2 regions of the Pseudomonas sp. LBUM1670 genome follow, and region 2 is predicted to be linked to the other one. Evidence: riboswitches for the same ligand, from Rfam matches in the RefSeq annotation. Region 2 holds a riboswitch; the other holds the start of a gene.
What was found. Region 2 has a riboswitch for cobalamin ahead of ACA073_RS13970 (CbtB domain-containing protein). Riboswitches for the same ligand answer to the same signal wherever they lie in the genome.

Region 1: linked by a shared signal. The riboswitch ahead of cobO (cob(I)yrinic acid a,c-diamide adenosyltransferase) and the one ahead of ACA073_RS13970 (CbtB domain-containing protein) in region 2 are both predicted to bind cobalamin.

The regions. Positions count from the first base shown of each region.
Region 1 covers NZ_CP166783.1:1,737,232-1,747,333, reverse strand. The annotation lists gene ACA073_RS08020 (cobyrinic acid a,c-diamide synthase CobB) at 1-1,296, opposite strand, end outside; gene cobO (cob(I)yrinic acid a,c-diamide adenosyltransferase) at 1,293-1,904, opposite strand; cobalamin riboswitch at 1,985-2,218, opposite strand; gene ACA073_RS08010 (hypothetical protein) at 2,373-2,957, shown strand; gene ACA073_RS08005 (PQQ-dependent sugar dehydrogenase) at 3,026-4,339, shown strand; gene ACA073_RS08000 (O-methyltransferase) at 4,466-5,119, opposite strand; gene ACA073_RS07995 (C40 family peptidase) at 5,138-5,674, opposite strand; gene ACA073_RS07990 (C40 family peptidase) at 5,896-6,537, opposite strand; gene hda (DnaA regulatory inactivator Hda) at 6,739-7,443, opposite strand; gene ACA073_RS07980 (AI-2E family transporter) at 7,675-8,748, opposite strand; gene ACA073_RS07975 (DUF2066 domain-containing protein) at 8,787-9,845, opposite strand.
Region 2 covers NZ_CP166783.1:3,086,285-3,096,386, reverse strand. The annotation lists gene ACA073_RS13995 (fatty acid cis/trans isomerase) at 1-1,294, shown strand, start outside; gene nfuA (Fe-S biogenesis protein NfuA) at 1,614-2,198, shown strand; gene cobM (precorrin-4 C(11)-methyltransferase) at 2,375-3,121, opposite strand; gene ACA073_RS13980 (cobalamin biosynthesis protein) at 3,203-3,616, opposite strand; gene ACA073_RS13975 (CbtA family protein) at 3,613-4,317, opposite strand; gene ACA073_RS13970 (CbtB domain-containing protein) at 4,329-4,523, opposite strand; cobalamin riboswitch at 4,644-4,871, opposite strand; cobalamin riboswitch at 5,059-5,271, shown strand; gene cobW (cobalamin biosynthesis protein CobW) at 5,374-6,435, shown strand; gene cobN (cobaltochelatase subunit CobN) at 6,439-10,102, shown strand, end outside.

The DNA.
Region 1 (10,102 bases), 1.3 Mb from region 2:
GTCAGGCGCAAACAGCGCGGCAACCGCCGACGGATTGGACGGAAAATAGAAATGCACATAAGAAGCCGTCATCCGCCCCTCACGATAAACCGCCTCCGCCCCACGCCCGCCGTTAGGGCTGAGGCCACGGGCAATCGGCTCAAGTTCGGTACTGGTCAACGAATGGTGATAGGTGTGCCCGCGCAGCGAGCCTTCCGGCAATTCGACCGCCTGCAACGCCAGCGCCGCCAGCCGTGTCTGCATCACCGCATCACCGGCCAGCAAACCGACCAGCTCTGCGCGAGTGCCTTCGACATCGGTCAGCGAGTCGAGCAAATACAGCATGCCGCCACACTCGGCCAACAACGGTTTGCCCGCCGCGTGGTGAGCGCGGATGGCGTTGAGCATCGGGGTGTTCTGTGCCAGCGCCACATGGTGCAATTCCGGGTAACCGCCCGGCAGATAGAGGCTGTCGGCCTCCGGTAATTGCGTGTCGCGGATCGGTGAGAAAAACAGCAGTTCGGCGCCCATGGCTCGCAACAGATCCAGGCTCGCGCCGTAGGTGAATGCGAAGGCTTCATCACGGGCCACGGCAATCCGCACACCGGCCAGCAACGGCTCGGCAGCGATCACATCAGGTGCAGCGAATTCCACTGCGGGTGGCAGCTCGACTTCGCAACTGCTGGCCAAGGCATCCGCCGCCGCATCGAGGCGCAGATCAAGATCGTTCAGCTCGCTGGCCTGAACCAGACCGAGGTGCCGACTCGGCAATTCAATCCCGGTTTCCCGGGACAACGCGCCATACCAGCGCAGGCCTTCAGTGAGGCTACCTTCGAGCAATTGCGCATGACGCAAGGTGCCGACGCGGTTGGCCAGCACCCCGGCAAACGGCAAGTCCGGCTGATATTTCGCCAACCCCAAAGCCAGCGCGCCGAACGTTTGCGCCATCGCCGTGCCGTCGATCACGCCGAGCACCGGCACGCCAAAGTGTCGCGCCAGATCGGCGCTGGACGGCGTGCCGTCGAACAGCCCCATAACGCCTTCGATCAGGATCAGATCAGCTTCGCCGGCGGCGTCCCACAACAGCCGACGACTTTCCTGCTCGCCGACCATCCACATGTCCAGTTGATAGACCGGCGCTCCGCTGGCGCGCTCGAGAATCATCGGGTCGAGAAAGTCCGGTCCGCATTTGAACACGCGAACCTTGCGCCCCTGATTGCGATGCAAACGGGCCAGCGCGGCGGTGACGGTGGTCTTGCCCTGACCGGAGGCCGGCGCGGCAATCAAGACCGCCGGGCAATGACGTGGTTGATTCACAGCTCGACGCCTTTTTGCGCTTTGATCCCGGCCTGGAAGGCGTGCTTGATGACGCCCATTTCTGTGACGGTGTCGGCCAGTTCGATCATTTCCGGCTTGGCGCCGCGACCGGTGACCACCACGTGCTGCATCGGCGGACGCGCCTGCAAGTCGCTGAGCACCTGATCGAGGTCGAGGTAACCGTGCTTGAGGGCGATGTTCAACTCATCCAGCACCACCAGACCGATCGACGGATCGCGCAACAGATCGCGGGAAACGGCCCACGCGGCTTCGGCGGCGGCGATGTCTCGTTGGCGGTCCTGGGTTTCCCAGGTAAAGCCCTCGCCCATCACATGAAAACGCACCTGCTCGGGAAAGCGCCGGAAGAACAGTTCTTCGCCAGTGCTGTTGCGGCCCTTGATGAACTGCACCACGCCGCACTGCATGCCGTGACCCATGGAGCGGGCGAGCATGCCGAACGCCGAACTGCTTTTGCCTTTGCCGTTGCCGGTCAGCACCAGCAGCAGGCCGCACTCATTCGGTGAGTTGGCGATGCGTTCGTCGATCACGGCTTTTTTGCGCAGCATGCGCGCCAGGTGGCGTTCGTCACGATCAGGGGAATCAGTCATGGGGAGCTCTCCGTTGAGGCTGGATAACGGCGGGCAGGCACAAGAATAGACGGCAAGAAGCCTGGCATCGCCCACCGTGATGCCGCTGGATGGATCAGGCCGGTCTCCGGGCTCATGAGCGGCGTTACGCCTGACTGCGCGCCTTCCCATGTCGATATCGACACAGTGGCTCAAGGCGCAGTCTTCACACATTTACCGTTGCGGGGGCAGCGCCGGGATCGTGATTGTTCATGAGTTGAACGAACGCACTCACCGGCTTCCCTGTTTCACTCTGTCGACCAAGGCCACAGAGCACCTGAAACAAGCCGCGAAGGTTAGAGGGTTGGGGGTGGAGCGTCAATTAAAGCCGGGAAGCCGTGGGGCGAATAACTGCCGTTGATCAATTAACCGACGCCAATCTTGTGCCTCACTTCCAGCAATGATATCAAAGAGCCACAACCCCATATCACAATAACAAGGGTAAGCCACATGCAAGGCATGATCGTCAGCAATCCGAAGCTGGAATTCCTGCGCCCGGTTCTCGAACGCTGGTTTGACTGTATCGACCGCTACAACGCCGTGCGCGGCGATAACGACACGCCTTACTGGTACGACGAAAACGCCAACCTCGGCTTGCTCTCGGCCGCCGCGTGGATGGCGGAAATGGTCACGCTGCAACAGACACCGACCCGCAAACAGAACGAAGAAGGCGAACGCAACGCCCGCGCCGACCTGTTCATCGCCACCCGCGAAGAGCGTGCCTACCTTCAAGCCACGCAGCGCTGGCCACGGGTCAACAGCCTCAACCTGACACAGGCGCTGGCCGATATCACCAGCGACGCCAGGCGCATCAGCTACGCCAGCGACCTGAAACTCGGCTGCCTGTTCGTTGCACCGCAAAAAGCCCAGCAAAGCGCTACCCCGGAAGAACTCCAGGACATGGTCGACGACCTGCAAAAGGAACACACCTGCGCCGTCGCCTGGTATTTCCCCTACGCCTACCGCAAGTTGCGCAACGAAGCCGGCCACTATCACCCCGGTATCGCCGTGCTGTTCAAGGAAGCTCGCGGCTGACTGGTTGAACCATCGCGGGTTTGCGCTTCTCTATTGATCAGGTCACTGCATTTATAGGGAAGATCAGCATGCGCAAGCCCCCGCTCGTTCTCGTCATCGCCCTCGCCGGAGGGCTCGCCGCCTGCGGCGAAACCTCCAGACTGCAAGTCTCCGACGGCACCGGCCCGTCGCCCAAACTGCCCGAACCGAACAAAACCCTGATCCCGACGGTGAACATCGCCCCGGCGATCGGCTGGCCGGACGGTGCGAAACCCACCGCCGCACCGGGCACTCAGGTGGCCGCGTTCGCCGAAGGCCTCGATCACCCGCGCTGGCTGTATGTGCTGCCGAACGGTGACGTGCTCGTCGCCGAAACCAACGCGCCGCCCAAACCCGACGATGGCAAAGGCGTTAAAGGCTGGGTCATGAAGAAAGCCATGGGCCGCGCGGGTGCCGGCGTACCCAGCCCGAACCGCATCACATTGCTGCGCGACAAGGACCACGACGGCATCGCCGAAACCCGCACGGTGTTTCTGGAAAACCTCAATTCGCCCTTCGGCATGACCCTGGTCGGCAATGACCTGTATGTCGCTGACACGGACCGCTTGCTGCGCTTCCACTATGAGAACGGCGACACGGCGATCAAGTCGCAGCCGATCAAAGTGGTTGATCTACCGGGCGGCACGCTGAACCACCACTGGACCAAAAATGTCATCGCCAGCAAGGACGGCAGCAAGCTGTACGTTACGGTGGGTTCCAACAGCAACGTCGCCGAACACGGCATGGATCAGGAAGAAGGTCGCGCGGCAATCTGGGAAGTGGATCGTGCCACCGGCAATCACCGGATCTTCGCCTCGGGGATTCGCAATCCAAATGGTTTGGCCTGGGAGCCGCAGAGCGGCGCACTGTGGACAGCCGTCAACGAGCGGGATGAAATCGGCAGCGACCTGGTGCCGGACTACATCACTTCCGTGAAGGACGGCGGGTTCTATGGCTGGCCTTATAGCTATTACGGCCAGCACGTCGACATTCGCGTCGAGCCGCAAAACCCGGACCTGGTCGCCAAGGCTATCGCGCCGGACTACGCGGTCGGCCCGCATACCGCGTCACTGGGCCTGACGTTCGCTGAAGGCAACACGCTGCCAACGCAATTCAAGGAAGGCGCCTTCATCGGCCAGCACGGCTCGTGGAACCGCAACCCGCACAGTGGTTACAAAGTGATTTTCGTGCCGTTCAGTGCGGGCAAGCCGACCGGGCAACCGGTTGATGTGCTCACGGGTTTCCTGAATAAAGATGAAGATGCCATGGGCCGGCCGGTGGGTGTGGTGATTGATCAGCAAGGGGACTTGCTGGTGGCGGATGATGTGGGGAATAAGGTGTGGCGGGTTTCGGCAGTTAAGTAATTTCCAACTGCCAATACATAATAAATGTGGGAGCGGGCTTGCTCGCGAAGGCGGTGTGTCAGTCGACATTAGTTTTGACTGACACATCGCCTTCGCGAGCAAGCCCGCTCCCACACGGATCAGCGGCTAACGCTTGCGGCAGAGGGTTAATCCATCTCCTAGCGGCAACAACGACAAATCCACCCGCGAGTCATCCTTCAAGGCGAGATTAAGCGCCTGGATGGCTCGGGTGTCTTCACTCTCGGGATTCTGCTCAAGCACCCGCCCGCTCCACAGCGTGTTATCGAACACCGCCAGACCACCGACGCGCAGCAGACGCAGCGCGTGCTCCAGATAGGCTGGATAGTTAGCCTTGTCGGCATCAATGAAAATCAAATCGAATTGTTCGGGCTGATCCAACTGAGCCAGGGTTTCCAGCGCGGGCGCCAGGCGCAGGTCAATTCGTTCGGCAAGCCCCGCTTCCTGCCAGTAACGGCGCGCCGTGGCGTTGTAGTCGCCAGGAATGTCACAGCAGATCAGCGAACCGTCATCCGGCAATGCCGCCGCCATGCACAACGCGCTGTAACCGGTGAACGTGCCGACTTCCAGCAAGTGCCTGGCGCCAGTGAGTTTCACCAGCAATGCGAGGAATTGCCCCTGTTCTGGGGCCACCTGCCAGCGCGCCATCGGCAGCGCCTGGGTTTCATCGCGCAAACGCTTGAGCAGCGGCGTTTCCCTAAGGGAAACGTCGAGCAGGTATTGATACAGGGAATCGTCGAGATTGAGCGTGCGGGCGGTCATGACAACAACCTCTTGGAACTAAGGATTGCGCGCCAAATGCTCGGGTTGCAAAACACGCTTGGCGCTCAGGTAGGCTTTCTGCCAATAAGCTTTGGACAAGCTGTCGAGCTTCACCGTGCCGCCAGTGGCCGGCGCATGGACGAAGCGGCCTTCGCCGACATAGATCCCGGCGTGACTGACCTGAGAGCCGCCATTGGTGGCGAAGAAAATCAGGTCGCCGGTTTGCAGGCCTTCCTTGCCGACATTGGCCGCTTGCATGCTGATCATCTCGCGTGTGGTGCGCGGCAGAGAGATGCCGGTGACGTCACGGTAGACATAACCGATCAGGCCACTGCAATCGAACCCGGAATCCGGCGTGTTGCCGCCCCAGCGGTAAGGCGTGCCCACGAGGCCCAACGCACGGAACAGCACGTCTTCTGCCTCGGGAGAAAATGCCTGGGAAGAACCGAAAACAATCGGCGCGCGAACCACCGGCGCAGGGGGCGGTGTGCGACTGGCGCACGCGCTGAGCAGCGCGGCGAAGAACATGAGTGAGAGGCGGGCCGACATCGTCATAAGCAGAACATCCTGATCTGGCTGCGGCTTTTTTCTGCCGACAGGACAGAAAAGAAAACCGCCTGCGCAGGACGCAGGCGGTTTGCCATCAATAATAGATCAGGATTCTAGCGGGTACGCGGCAAACTTCAAGTAAGACTTTAAGTTCGCCTTACAAACTATCCGCCTACTCTGTTGCAGAGCGGCCTTTGTCGCCACCGATGTGGCGACAGGCTAGACAGTTACTTGCGTGCCGTGACCACGGTCGGTGCCATCGCGAGTGCGCGCTTGGCTTCGATGAAGGTCTTGCTCCAGTAGCTGTCGCCCAGGCTATCGACCCGGACACCACCGCTTTTGCGGCTACTGGAGTGGATGAACTGGTTGTCGCCGAGGTAGATCCCGGCGTGACTGACACGACCGCGACGGCCATTGGTGGCGAAGAACAGCAGATCGCCCGGTTTGAGGGCGCTGCGAGCAACCAGCGGTGCGTCCACGTTGATCATTTCGCGAGTGGAACGCGGCAGGTTCATGCCGGCCTCTTCACGGAACAGGTAACCGATGAAGCCGCTGCAATCAAAGCCAGCCTCGGAGGTGCCGCCGAAACGGTAACGGGTACCGATCAGGGACATGCCACGTTCGAGAATGCTGTCGGCCAGAACCGGAAGCTGGTAGGACTTGCCATCGGCGAAGTCTGTCAGTTCGTTATCGGTGGCCACGCCGTCCTGGTAAAGAGCTTCCTGGAAGAGAACGGAAGAGGATTGCGCAGTAACTGAATTTTTAACCTGCTGTTGAGGCGCTTGTTCCGACACTGGAGAGTGGGCAGCGCAACCGAATAACAGGGTGACGAGTGCGAGAGGCACGAGGGGTGCAAAGCGATTTAGCATGGGCACGACCGTGGCTGATAGTTGTAAAGAAGCCGAGACTATGCCCGCTATCATCCTCATTTGCAAATTCAATCGAACTTTATGTGACTTTCCGGTTTCGCGTTTCCATCTAAGCGCTTAAGCCCCATTTAGACACTTGCGCGGCCTACACCTTGTAGGAAAGCGAACTTTCTGGCGCCTGAAATGTGCCAAAACCCAGGTTTACCAGCCCAGCGTCTCTTTTAGAAACGGAATGGTCAGTTTGCGCTGAGCTTGAAGAGAGGCCTGATCGAGACGTTCGAGCAGCTCGAACAGCGCGCTCATGCTGCGAGTGCCCCGGGTCAGAATAAAATGCCCGACTTCATCGGTCAGGTGCAGTCCACGACGGGATGCACGCAGTTGCAAGGCACGCAATTTGTCTTCGTCAGACAGCGGTCGCATCTGGAAGATCAGCGCCAGGGTCAGGCGCGATTTCAGGTCCGCCAGCTTCACCGGCAATTCACGCGGTGACGTCGAGGCTGCAATCAGCAGGCGTCGACCGCTGTCACGCAGGCGGTTGAACAGATGGAACAACGCCTCTTCCCAGTCCGCCTTGCCGGCAACCGCCTGCAGATCATCCAGGCAGACCAGTTCGTACTGTTCAAGATTGTCGAGAATTTCGATACCGCGATCCATCAACTCGGCGAGTGGCAGATACACCGCCGGCTCACCCATCTGTTCGAAGCGCAAGCAGGCCGCCTGCAACAAATGCGTGCGCCCTACCCCGTGCTTGCCCCAGAGATAAATCAGGCTTTCGGTCCAACCGGCGTCGGCTTCGCACAGCCGCTCGACATAGCCGAGTGCAGCGGCATTGGCGCCTGGGTAGTAATTGATAAAGGTAGCGTCATCACGCAGACGCACACCTAGGGGCAGCTGAATCGGTTTCATGCTGACTGAACAGTTCCAAAGGAACCGTTAGTGGCCTCTGTGTAAAGTTTGCGAAGTTTATACCCGTGAAGCTGACGGCACAATGCGACAGACCATAAGCAAAATCAAAGGTTTGCGTTATCTCACCGGTTTCATGAGCGTTTCTTTGGCGGCGCATGTGACATGCCGCCCATGGGACACGGGCCAGCCTGGCACTGAACCAGGCCGCCCGCAACGCGTCACCGGCGAACCCTAGAGCTCAGGTTCGTCGACGCCGCTGTAGATATCAGAATCTTTATACAAATCATGCACATGGCGCACCAGCACCATGATTACCGCCGCCACCGGGAGCGCCAGCAGCACGCCGGTGAAACCAAACAGCTCACCACCGGCCAGAATCGCAAAGATCACCGCCACCGGGTGCAGACCGATCCGGTCGCCCACCAGCAACGGCGTCAGCACCATGCCCTCCAGGGCCTGGCCAACCATGAACACCGCGACGATGCCAACCATGGGGTACAAGTCGCCACCAAACTGGAACAGGCCGGCAATCAGCGCCGCACCAATCCCGATGACAAACCCCATGTACGGCACAATCGCCGCCAGGCCGGCGATCATCCCGATCAGCAGCCCCAGCTCCAGCCCTACCAGCATCAAGCCCGCCGAATAGATCACACCCAGCGCCACCATCACCAACAACTGCCCGCGCACGAACGCACCGAGCACTTCATGGCATTCGCCCGCCAGGGTCACCACGCGCTCTTCACGATCACGGGGCAGCAGGCTGCGGATCTTGGCCACCATCACATCCCAGTCCCGCAACAGATAAAAGCTCACTACCGGGATCAGCACCAGATTAGCCAGCCAACCGATCAACGCGAGACCGGAAGCGGTCGCCTGACTCAGCACCACGCCGACGATGTCAGTGGTCTGGCCCATGTGTTCGCTGATGGCGGCTTTGAGTCTGTCGAACTTCCAGAAACCGTCAGAAAGCCCGAATTTGGACTGTGCCCATGGCAATGCAGTGTGCTGCAACCAGTCGAGCATCTGCGGCGCCAGTTCATACAAGCGAAACAACTGCTTGGCGAGCATCGGCACCAGCACCAGCAACAACGTGGTGAAGATCAAGGTGATCAGCGCGAACACCGCCACCACGCCCCAGGTCCGGGACAGGCCGGCCTTTTCCAACCGATCCACCAGCGGGTCGAACAGATACGCCAACAACAGCGCCACCAGAAACGGCGTCAGAATCGGATGCAACAGCCAGATAAACGCGCAGAGCAGAACCACCCCACCCAACCAGAACCAACGCCGCGTATCGGCCATGTACCACTCCATATACATCTATATAAAGAAAGAAAACCTTACCAACGGAAACGCAACTGCGGCACCGGTGCAGGCGGTGGCGCGACAGCGGGCGCCGAACCCTGGGCCACCGGCTGAACAGGCACTGTCGGTGCCGGCGCCTCACCCGCCGGAACCTCCTGCAACTTCGCCAGCGACAACTGCGAGCGCAACTGCTCGGCGCTGCCATTGACCCGGTAGAGAATCCGGTCAGCGTCGACACTCTGCAGGCGCGCGCCAAACGGCTCCAGCAAACGCCCAAGCGTCGCGTAACGTTCCAGATTCATGCCCTGCACTTCCAGCAACTGCTCACCCGAAGCACCCGGCTTGACCACAAAGCGTGGCGCCAGGCGCTGACTGACTGCCAGCAGCACCGCATCGGCGACGGCGGCCTGATCCGCGCCCTGCACGCTGCCTGCTTCCTTCTGATCGCCGAGCCACAGACGCCACTTGGCCTGCCACTGACCGCCTTCTTCACGGGCATGCACGGCCAGCAAGGCGTCAGCGTTGTAACGATCCGATGCGCCGCGCAGGGGCGACGCATCCGTGCCTTCAAGATTCGGCGCTGTGGCGACCAGTTGCTCGCTCAGGTCCGCCAGCGGCAGACGCAGCGGCAGACCACGGTGTTGCGCCGCGCGACGCAGTGGCGCGGCGCTGGCCTGGCCATCACCGACCAGACTCGAACCTTCGGTTGTGTCGTTCAGCCACCACGTCAGAATCGATGGCCGGTTCGCACCCCACAGCGATAAACCGGCGCGGCGCAACGCCTGCTCGGTGCTGGCCGGGTCGAAATCAACTTTCAGCACTTCCGGCGGGCCGGCGTCGAAACCGTACTGGCTGATGATCTGCTGCGGGTCCTTGCGAATGGCCGCCAGCCCCGGACTTTGCGCAGCTTTGGGATCGCCGGTCAGGCGCAGCACCAGTGTGTCGAGCGCGCGTTGGGTGGCTTGAGCGCGCTCTTCAGGCGCCTGACTGGTGACGGGCTCGCGCACCTGATAAAGGCCTTTGACGGTTTCGGCATGACTCGCCAGGCTGACCAGAGACAAACAACCCACAAATAATGATCTGAAAAAACGCATGGAAGATTCCTGACGACAAGAGCGGCTGGAACTGACCGCATGAAGACAATCGAGCAAGGCTGTGACCATCGCCCCACGCAAAACATTCACACGTCCCGGTTAAGTTTTTCGCACTGCCATAACGATAGACGGATAATCGCGATACCTTATACAGCCAAGCGGGAGGCGACCAACACGGGCAATAGCGGTTTTTTTGTATCGATATGCCCCTGCTGTCGGCCTGAGGATGGCCGCTGCCCCTCAAGCCTGATAAAATC
Region 2 (10,102 bases):
GGCGATCCCGGCGCAGGCGCGCTATCAGTTCATGCTCGATAACGCCGAGTACTTTGTGCGCACGTTTATCCGCGGGCCGGTGTGTCGTGGCCAGATTGCCACCGACGTGATCCGCGATAATTTCTGGGCGCTGTTTCAGGCGCCCGAACACGACCTCTACATCATCGACCCCAATTACCGCGGTCAGGCCACGCCACTGCTGGCGATGCCGGGGCAGAACGACGATGTCGGCAGTGTGCTGAGCCTGTGGCATGACTACCGCGACAAGCGCAACAAGTACGAGGCGCTGCGCCGCGACTACTACGCCGATTCACCCGCGCCGGGCTGGTCGACCTTGTGGGCAGGCAACGACAACGCGCTGCTGAGCATTTTCCGGCACTTCGACAGTGCCTCGGTGAACAAGGGCCTGATCGGCGATGTGCCGCAAACGATGTGGCTGTTCGATTTTCCGCTGTTGGAGCGCACGTACTATCAGTTGGCGGTCAACTTCGACGTGTTCGGCAACGTCTCCCATCAGGCTCAGACGCGTCTGTATTTCGACCTGATTCGCAACGGCGCCGAACAGAACTTCCTGCGCCTGATGCCCGCCGATTCCCGGGACGGCTATCTCGACGATTGGTATCAGAGCAGCGGCAAATTCAAGATGTGGCTCGACTATGAAGCCATCGACAACGACAAACCGACGGCGCTGAAACTCGACGAGAAAGACCCGAAGCGCGATTTTGCGATGCAGTTACTGACTCGTTACGGTGAACTCAATGCCAAGCCCGACCCGATCAACCGCTGCGATGGCGCTTATTGCTCGCGGCCGAACATTGATTCTGCATTGCAAAGTGCCGAGCAAGCGCTCAGCCGCCTGACCTCGCGTCCTGCCGCCGGGCTGAAAGTCATCGATCAGTTGCCGGAAGCAACCATGCTGCGTATCGAAACGGCGAGCGGCAAGCGTGAGGTTTACAGCCTGTTGCGCAACCGCGCGCACAGCAACGTGGCGTTCCTGCTGGGCGAGTCGCTGCGTTACCAACCGGGGCTCGACACGCTCACCCTATTCCCGGGCGTACTCAGCAGCTATCCGAACTTCATGTTCAACATTCCCGCCGAGCAGGTGCCAGCGTTTGTGGAGGCGATGGAAAATGCCAGGGACACCAACCGTTTCGAGAAAATCGTTGAACGCTGGGGGATTCGTCGTAGCCATCCGCAGTTCTGGTTTTACTTCCATGACCTGAGCCAGTACGTCCACGAAACCGACCCGGTGGAAGAGGGCGTGCTGGACATGAACCGCTACGAGAATCTTTGATCGACTTTTGATGGTGGGCCGGTGTCGGATCGGTAAGGCACCGCTGAACCAATGTGGGAGCGGGCTTGCTCGCGAAGGCGGTGTGTCATGGACATCGCTATTGCCTGACACACCGCCTTCGCGAGCAAGCCCGCTCCCACAGGGGACGTGATGTTCGCCGTTTGCGTCGCAACCAAAAAGCAGCTATCGGTGGCTTGACGCGCGGAATGACGGCCAATCGCCGCCTCGTGTCGAACCGGCGCTTTCCCGACAAAAATACTAGGACTTTGTACGGCGCGATGATTGGCGTAAACTGCGCCCAAGCCTGCGAGGAGTTTCCATGACCGCTATTACCATTACCGACGCCGCCCACGATTACCTGGCTGATCTGCTCTCCAAGCAGAACACCCCGGGCATCGGCATCCGCGTCTTCATCACCCAGCCTGGCACTCAGTACGCCGAAACCTGCATTGCCTACTGCAAGCCGGGCGAAGAAAAACCCGAAGACACTGCGCTGGGGCTGAAAAGCTTCACTGCTTATATCGACTCGTTCAGCGAAGCTTTCCTGGACGACGCGGTTGTCGACTACGCCACCGACCGCATGGGCGGCCAACTGACCATCAAGGCGCCAAACGCCAAAGTCCCGATGGTCAACGCCGACAGCCCGGTCAACGAGCGCATCAACTACTACCTGCAAACCGAGATCAACCCGGGGCTCGCCAGTCACGGCGGTCAGGTCAGCCTGATCGACGTGGTCGACGACGGTATCGCCGTGTTGAAGTTCGGCGGCGGTTGCCAGGGCTGCGGCCAGGCGGACGTCACCCTGCGTGAAGGCATCGAGCGCACCTTGCTTGAGCGCATCCCCGAGCTCAAGGGTGTTCGTGACGTGACCGACCATACGCAGAAAGAAAACGCCTACTACTAAGTAAGGTGTTCGCTGCAAAAATGAAAAAACGGCGCCCCGTGAGTGCCGTTTTTTTATGGATAAATTTCACTGGCGCCTTCGCGAGCAAGCCCGCTCTCACAGTGGATCGTTGTCGAACACAAAATCTGTGCGCGCAGGAGATCCAATGTGGGAGCGGGCTTGCTCGCGAAGGGGTCCTATGGTCTATAGAGATGCGCATGCCCTGCGCGATACAACGATGACTCACTGAAGTGATCGCTACCCAACACCCGACCCACCAGAATCAACGCCGTACGCCGAAACCCCTTCGCCTCAACCTTCCCGGCAATATCCGCAATCGTTCCCACCACCCAATCCTGATCCGGCCATGTCGCCCGGTGGATCACCGCAATCGGACAGTCCGCGCCGTAATGCGGCAACAATTCAACCAGGATTTTCTCCAGATGATTGACCCCAAGGTGAATCGCCATGGTCGCTCCATGCTGCGCCAGACTCCCCAGTTCTTCACCGGCGGGCATCGCAGTCTTGTCGGCGTAGCGGGTCAAAATCACGCTCTGTGACACGTCCGGCAACGTCAACTCCGCGCCCAAAAGCGCCGCACAGGCCGCCGTGGCGGTGACACCGGGAATGATTTCAAAGGGAATGTCGAGTTCACGCAGGTAGCGAATCTGCTCGCCAATCGCGCCATACAGACCCGGGTCGCCGGAATGCACCCGCGCCACATCCTGGCCATTGGCATGGGCGGTCTTGATCAGTTCGATGATCTGTTCCAGGTGCAGTTCGGCGCTGTTGACCACCTGTCCGGCGCTATGGCCTTCCAGCACCGCGGCGGGCACCAGGGAACCGGCGTAGATGATCACCGGGCAACTGCGGATTAGGCGCTGGCCTTTGACGGTGATCAGTTCCGGGTCGCCGGGACCTGCGCCAATGAAGTAGACGGTCATCGTCGTTTCCTGTCAGAAAAAGGTCTGGGCAAGGCTTCAGATGAAGATTGCTCATGATCGAAGGCGGGATTATCGAGGATTTTACGCAGTGCCGGCCAATGCCAGGGTGGCCTGGGCGTATTTTTGTCGCAAGATCAGCAGTTTTGCCGGTGCCTGAGCCAGTTGTTCAGCGAGGGCGAGGGCGGCACTTTCTGCTACGCCATAGCAGCCGGTGCGTTCAAAAGCGATGTCTGAGCGGTGGCTGAGTCGCGATTGATAGCCGGCCAGTTGTTCGCTGCTGAAGTACATCAAGGGCAGCGAGAGTTGTGCGGCGAGCTCGATCAGAGCAGGTTCGTCGCGCTTCAAGTCGATGCTGGCCAGGGCCTTGATCTGGTGAAGTCCGATTTGATGCGCCTGTAACGCCTGATCGAGTAATGCCCGCAGTGTGCTGACGGGGCAGCCGCGCTGGCAGCCCAGGCCGACCACTAACGTCGGCGCTGTGCCAGTGTCTGTCATGCGTGGTATTGGCCATCGCTTTTGCGGCGGAACAACCAGGCGCTGATCAGGCCCAGGGCCAGCCAGAACGCCACGTTGGTCAGCTGCGAAGCGATTTTGAACTGCGTTTCCAGGGCTTCCGGCGCGAGCATCGAGTGCACTTCCGGTTGCGGTGCGCCGATGACGTGAGGAACGGCGAGAATCGCCACGCCCAGGATCTTCATCAGCCAGTGACGGCTGAACACGATCAGCGCGATGCCGACAGCGGTGGACGCTGCAGTGCTGATCCACCAGATTTGCCGTTGTGCCAGATCCGCCGCGGCAGTGCCGGGCAATTCAGGCGGCAGGCCGAGGGTCGGTGCCAGCACGAACGTCGCGTAACCGGCCAGGCCCCAAAGCAGGCCCTGGGAGGTTTTGGTCGGCGCACGCAAGGTGTAGAGGCCGGCGAGCATCAGCGCGAAACCCACTGCAACCACCAGGTTGCCGCCCGTCGTCGACAGCACGCGCTGCCAGCCGTCTTCAGGTTCCCAGGCTTCGGCATCGTGGGAATGAGCGGCGGCACCGGCGGCATGTTCGTGAACCTCAACAACAGCCGGTTCGGATTTTTCGTAGGTTTCCGCCTGCAGAATCAGCGGAGCGACCCAGAAGCTTTGCAGCAGGGTCAGCAGCAGGGCGGCCAGCAGCCCGGTAAAGCCTGCGGTTTGCGCGATACGCTTGATCATGTCGGCAGGTCTCAATGGCACGGGAACGCGGAGCTGTGACGGGTATCGTGTGCGGCGTTGTGCACCGCTTCGATGTGCGAGAAACCGGCGAAATACACAAGGCACGCGCCCAGGATCGACGCACAGACGGCGACGGTCAGGCGTTGAGTCAGGGTTGAAGTGGTGGTGCTGGCGGATGTGTGGCCGGTGCTGCTGATGATCGACATGGCGCTTCCCTCTGGTCTGTCAGCGGGTGAATAGAGCGCATGGAAGAGCCCTGCGAATCGGGCTCGCAGAGATTCAAACAGCGCCCGCCCACCGCGGGTTTGTTATTCAGTGAACGTAATCGTCACTTTGTGTTGCGGGCCGGTCTCCGGGCTCGCGAGGGGCTTGGGCGTCAGCCGAAACCTGCAAGCGTCACCTTCCCATGCCGAACTGCTGGCACAGTGGATCTGACGCTTCGCTCGCTTACCGTTGCGGGGGCAGCACCGGACTGACATGGCTTTGAGTAAAGCACATGATTCACCGGTTTCCCGTTTCACCCTGTGAAGGGCACCCGTAACAAGGCGTGTAGGAGAGCATGGGCGGGGGTTGGGCGTCAATTGGCAGGCGTTCTCATCTCGAGACCGAGGCGCCTTCATCGCGAGCAAGCCCGCTCCCACATTGGAACGCGATCAACTGTGGGAACGGGCTTGCTCGCGAAGGCGTCGTCTCAGGCACCACAGAACTCAGCGTGGACATTGACCCGCCCCAAGACGATGCGTAGCCTTGCGCTTTCGAGGTTCTTCGGCGTTTGCCGAAGCTAAGAAGGGAACGCGGTCAATGCCGCGGCTGCCCCCGCAACTGTGAACGGTGATGTTCGCTGCCACGCCACTGCACGCTCCAGCCCTGGAGCCCGCGGGAAGGCGCAGCAAACGCCAGTCTAGCGACAGGCACACCGCCAGCCAGGAGACCTGCCTCGACACGAATTCTCACTACAACCGGGCGGGGTGATCCGGTGGCGAAATCTTCCGCGCGCCTGCCTGTGCAGCAGCGGTCGTCGTCCCGTATGCCCGCCACCTTGCCAAAGGGCATCCGATGAAAACACTGGCCAAACTCCCCGTCACCATCGTTACCGGCTTCCTCGGCTCGGGCAAAACCACCTTGCTGCGGCACATGCTCGACAACGCTCAGGGCCGCCGCATCGCGGTGATCGTCAACGAGTTCGGCGAGCTGGGCATCGACGGCGAAATCCTCAAGCAGTGTTCCATCGGTTGCACCGAAGAAGAAGCCAACGGCCGGGTCTACGAACTGGCCAACGGCTGCCTGTGCTGCACCGTTCAGGAAGAATTCTTTCCGGTGATGCGCGAACTGGTTGCCCGTCGCGGCGACCTCGATCACATCCTGATTGAAACTTCCGGCCTGGCCCTGCCGAAGCCTTTGGTGCAAGCCTTCCAGTGGCCGGAAATCCGCAGCGCCTGCACCGTGGACGCGGTCATCACCGTGGTCGACAGCCCGGCCGTTGCCGCCGGCACTTTCGCTGCCTTCCCGGATCAGGTCGACGCCCAGCGCAAACTCGACCCGAACCTGGACCACGAATCGCCACTGCACGAGCTGTTCGCCGACCAACTGGCCAGCGCCGACCTGGTGATCCTCAACAAGGCCGACCTGATCAGCCCGGAAGACCTGGCCCGCGTACGCCTGGAAGTCGCCGAAGAACTGCCGCCGGCGGTGAAAGTCATCGAAGCCAGCAGCGGTCGTCTGCCACTGGACGTGCTGATTGGCCTCGGCGCCGGTTCTGAAGAACACATCGACAGCCGTCACAGCCATCACGATCACCACCATGAAGGCGAAGATGATCACGATCACGACGCGTTCGACTCCATTTCCATCGAACTGCCCCAAGCCGACGAAAGCCTGCTGCTGGACGCGCTGACCCAATTGGTGGTCAAGCACGGCATCCTGCGCGTCAAAGGCTTTGCCGCCATCCCGAACAAACCGATGCGCCTGCTGATCCAGGGCGTGGGCACGCGATTCGACAAGCATTTCGACCGTCAGTGGGGCGCCGATGAAGCGCGCACCACGCGTCTGGTGTTGATCGGTCAGGCGCTGGACGCCGCGCAACTCGAAGCGCAATTGCGCGCCGCGCTCAGCGTTTAACCCATGCACCTGCTCAGGACCCAGCCCGGCGGTTTCGTCTCGGATGACAACATTGCCGACCTTGGACAAACCCCCGCCGAGCTGGTGATCCTGTGCAGCGGCGATTCCAGCCTGGCGTTGCTCGCCGAAGCGGCGCAGCAGTTGCCCGACGACTACCCGAGCGTGCGCCTGGCCAACCCGATGCAGGTTCAGAATCACGCCTCGGTCGATTTGTATGTCGACGAAGTGCTGCGCCACGCCAAGGTGATTTTAATCTCGCTGCACGGCGGCATCGCCTATTGGCGCTACGGCGTCGAGCGTCTGGTCGAGCTTTCGCAGCGTGGCGTACAGCTGATTCTGGTGCCCGGCGATGATCGCCCGGACCCGGAGCTCAGCGACCTGAGCACGGTGATGCCTGAAGACCGCGATCGGCTCTGGCACTACTTGCGTCAGGGCGGCATGGCCAACGCGCTCGACCTGTTTCGCTGCCTCGCCAATCGCTGGCTGGATCGCGATTATGCGTGGGCCGAACCGCAAACCCTGCCGCGCACCGCGATCTACCACCCGCAAAAAAGCCCCGCCGCATTGAGTGATTGGCAGGCCGACTGGCAGGCCGGTCAACCGGTGGCGGCGGTGCTGTTTTACCGCTCGCATTTGCAGGCGGCGAACACCGCATTCATCGATGTTTTCTGCCAGCGCTTGCAAGCGGCGGGGTTGAGCCCGTTGCCGATTGCCGTGGCCAGTTTGAAGGAGCCCGGCTGCCTGACGGTGGTCGAGGACTGGCTGGATGAGGTCGAAGCAGGGGTGATTCTCAACACCACCGGTTTCGCCCAGTCCAGCCCCGAAGCGCCGCATTTGCGACCGTTTTGCCGCAATATCCCGGTCATTCAAGCGATCTGCGCCCAGGACAACGAACCCGGCTGGCGTGCCAGCGAGCAAGGCCTCGGCCCGCGGGATCTGGCGATGCACATTGCGCTGCCCGAGCTGGACGGGCGAATCATCAGCCGCCCGATCAGCTTCAAGGACCTGGCGTGGCGCAGCGAGCGCAGTCAGTCCGATGTGGTCTGCTATCGGCCTGCACCTGAGCGCATGGACTTTGTCGCCGAACTGGCGCGGCGCTGGATTGATCTGGCGCGGGTGCCGAACAGCGAAAAACGCATTGCGCTGATCCTCGCCAACTACCCGACACGCGACGGACGGATCGGCAATGGTGTCGGTCTCGACACGCCGGCCGCCGCGTTGAATATCCTCCGTGCGTTGCACGCAGAAGGTTATCCGCTGCCCGCCGAACTGCCGGACAGCAGCACCGCGTTGATCCAGCAATTGCTCGGCGGTGTCAGCAACGACCTCGATACCCTCGACCAGCGTCCGTGTCATCAAAGCCTGGCGCTGGACGACTACAACCTGATGTTCAACGCCTTGCCCGAGACCAACCGTCAAGCCGTGCTGGAACGCTGGGGCACGCCCGAAAACGATCCGATGTTCCGCGGCGGACGGATGATGATCGCCGGGCTGCGTTTCGGCCTGACCTTCATCGGCATTCAACCGGCGCGGGGTTATCAGGTTGCCCCGAGCGCGGTGTATCACGACCCCGACCTGGTGCCGCCTCACGGCTATCTGGCGTTCTACTTCTGGTTGCGCAACACCTACGGCGCTCACGGCGTGATCCACGTCGGCAAACACGGCAACCTCGAATGGCTGCCGGGCAAAGGCGTCGGGCTGTCGGAAAGCTGCTGGCCGGACGCGTTGCTCGGGCCAATGCCAAACATCTATCCGTTTATCGTCAATGATCCGGGCGAGGGTGCCCAGGCCAAGCGTCGCACGCAAGCGGTGATCATCGATCACCTGATGCCGCCGCTGACTCGCGCCGAAACGTATGGTCCGCTGCGTAATCTCGAGCTGTTGGCCGACGAATATTACGAAGCACAATTGCTTGATCCGCGTCGCGCCCGGGAGTTGCAGCGCGACATACTGCAACTGGTGCGCGACACGCACATCGACCGTGAACTGCAGCTGGACGAGAAGCTCGACAGCGATACTGATGCGGCGATCTGGTTACCGCGTCTGGACACTTACCTGTGCGATTTGAAAGAGTCGCAGATCCGCGATGGCCTGCACATTTTCGGCGAGTCGCCGACCGGGCGTTTGCGCATCGATACGTTGCTGGCGCTGTTGCGGATTCCGCGAGGCGATGGGCGAGGGGCACAATCGAGTTTGTTGCGGGCGTTGGCGAAGGCGTTTGAATTGGGTTTCGATCCTCTGGATTGTGCGTTGGCTGAGCCTTGGGTCGGGCCGCGGCCGGCTGAATTGCAGCGCGTCGCTGATGAAGTCTGGCGCACCGCTGGTGACACCCGCGAACGCCTTGAACTGTTCGCAGCTCAACTGGTCTCGCAGACTCTAAATCATCCTCAAGCCAAACCCGGACCCTGTGGGAGCGGGCTTGCTCGCGAAAGCGGTGTGTCAGGCAAATCAATATCGACTGACACACCGCTTTCGCGAGCAAGCCCGCTCCCACAGGGTCCGGGTTGGTCTGACGTGGGCGCGATCATCGACAACCTGCGCGAAGTGGTCGCGCCACGGCTGGACGCCTGCGGCCCAGCGGAAATGCGCGGTCTGCTCGACGCCCTCAGCGGTCGTTTCGTCCCGGCCGGCCCGAGCGGTGCGCCAAGTCGTGGTCGCCTGGACGTGCTGCCGACCGGGCGCAATTTCTACTCGGTGGACGTGCGCAACCTGCCGACTACCACCGCCTGGCGCATCGGTTTCCAGTCGGCGAACCTGATTCTCGAGCGGCACTTGCAGGATCACGGCGATCACCTGCGTCAGCTCGGCCTGTCGGTCTGGGGCACCGCGACCATGCGCACCGGCGGCGATGACATCGCGCAAGCCATGGCGCTGATCGGCGTGCGCCCGGTGTGGGCGACGGGCAGTCAGCGCGTCGATGATTTTGAAATTCTGCCGCTGAGTCTGCTCGACCGTCCGCGGGTCGACGTTACCTTGCGCGTGTCCGGGTTCTTCCGTGATGCCTTTGCCAATCTGATCCGCCTGTTCGACGCCGCCGTGCAAGCGGTCGCCGCGCTGGATGAACCGGACGATCTCAATCCATTGGCCGCCAAGGTCCGCGCCGAGCGTGAAATGCTACTGCAATCGGGGCTCGATGAGGAAGCGGCCAGGCGCCAGGCCGGTTGGCGAATCTTCGGCGCAAAACCCGGTGCTTATGGCGCGGGTGTGCAGGGCGCCATCGACGGTCGATTGTGGCAGAGCCGCGAGGACTTGGCCGAGGTGTATCTGAACTGGGGCGGCTACGCTTACGGCGGTACAGACGAAGGCACCGCGGCCCGCGAGCAGTTCGCCCAGCGCCTGAGCCAGGTTCAGGCCGTGCTGCAAAACCAGGACAACCGCGAGCATGACTTGCTCGATTCCAACGACTATTACCAGTTCCAGGGCGGCATGCTCGCCGCCGTGGAAAGCCTGAGCGGCGAAGCAGCGGCCAGTTACCATGGCGATCACAGTCAGCCGGACTTGCCGAAAATTCGCACGTTGAAGGAAGAGTTGAACCGGGTGATCCGCTCGCGGGCAGCCAATCCGAAGTGGATCGACGGCGTGACGCGCCACGGCTACAAAGGTGCGTTTGAACTGGCGGCGACGGTCGATAACCTGTTCGCCTTCGACGCGACGACGCAACTGATCG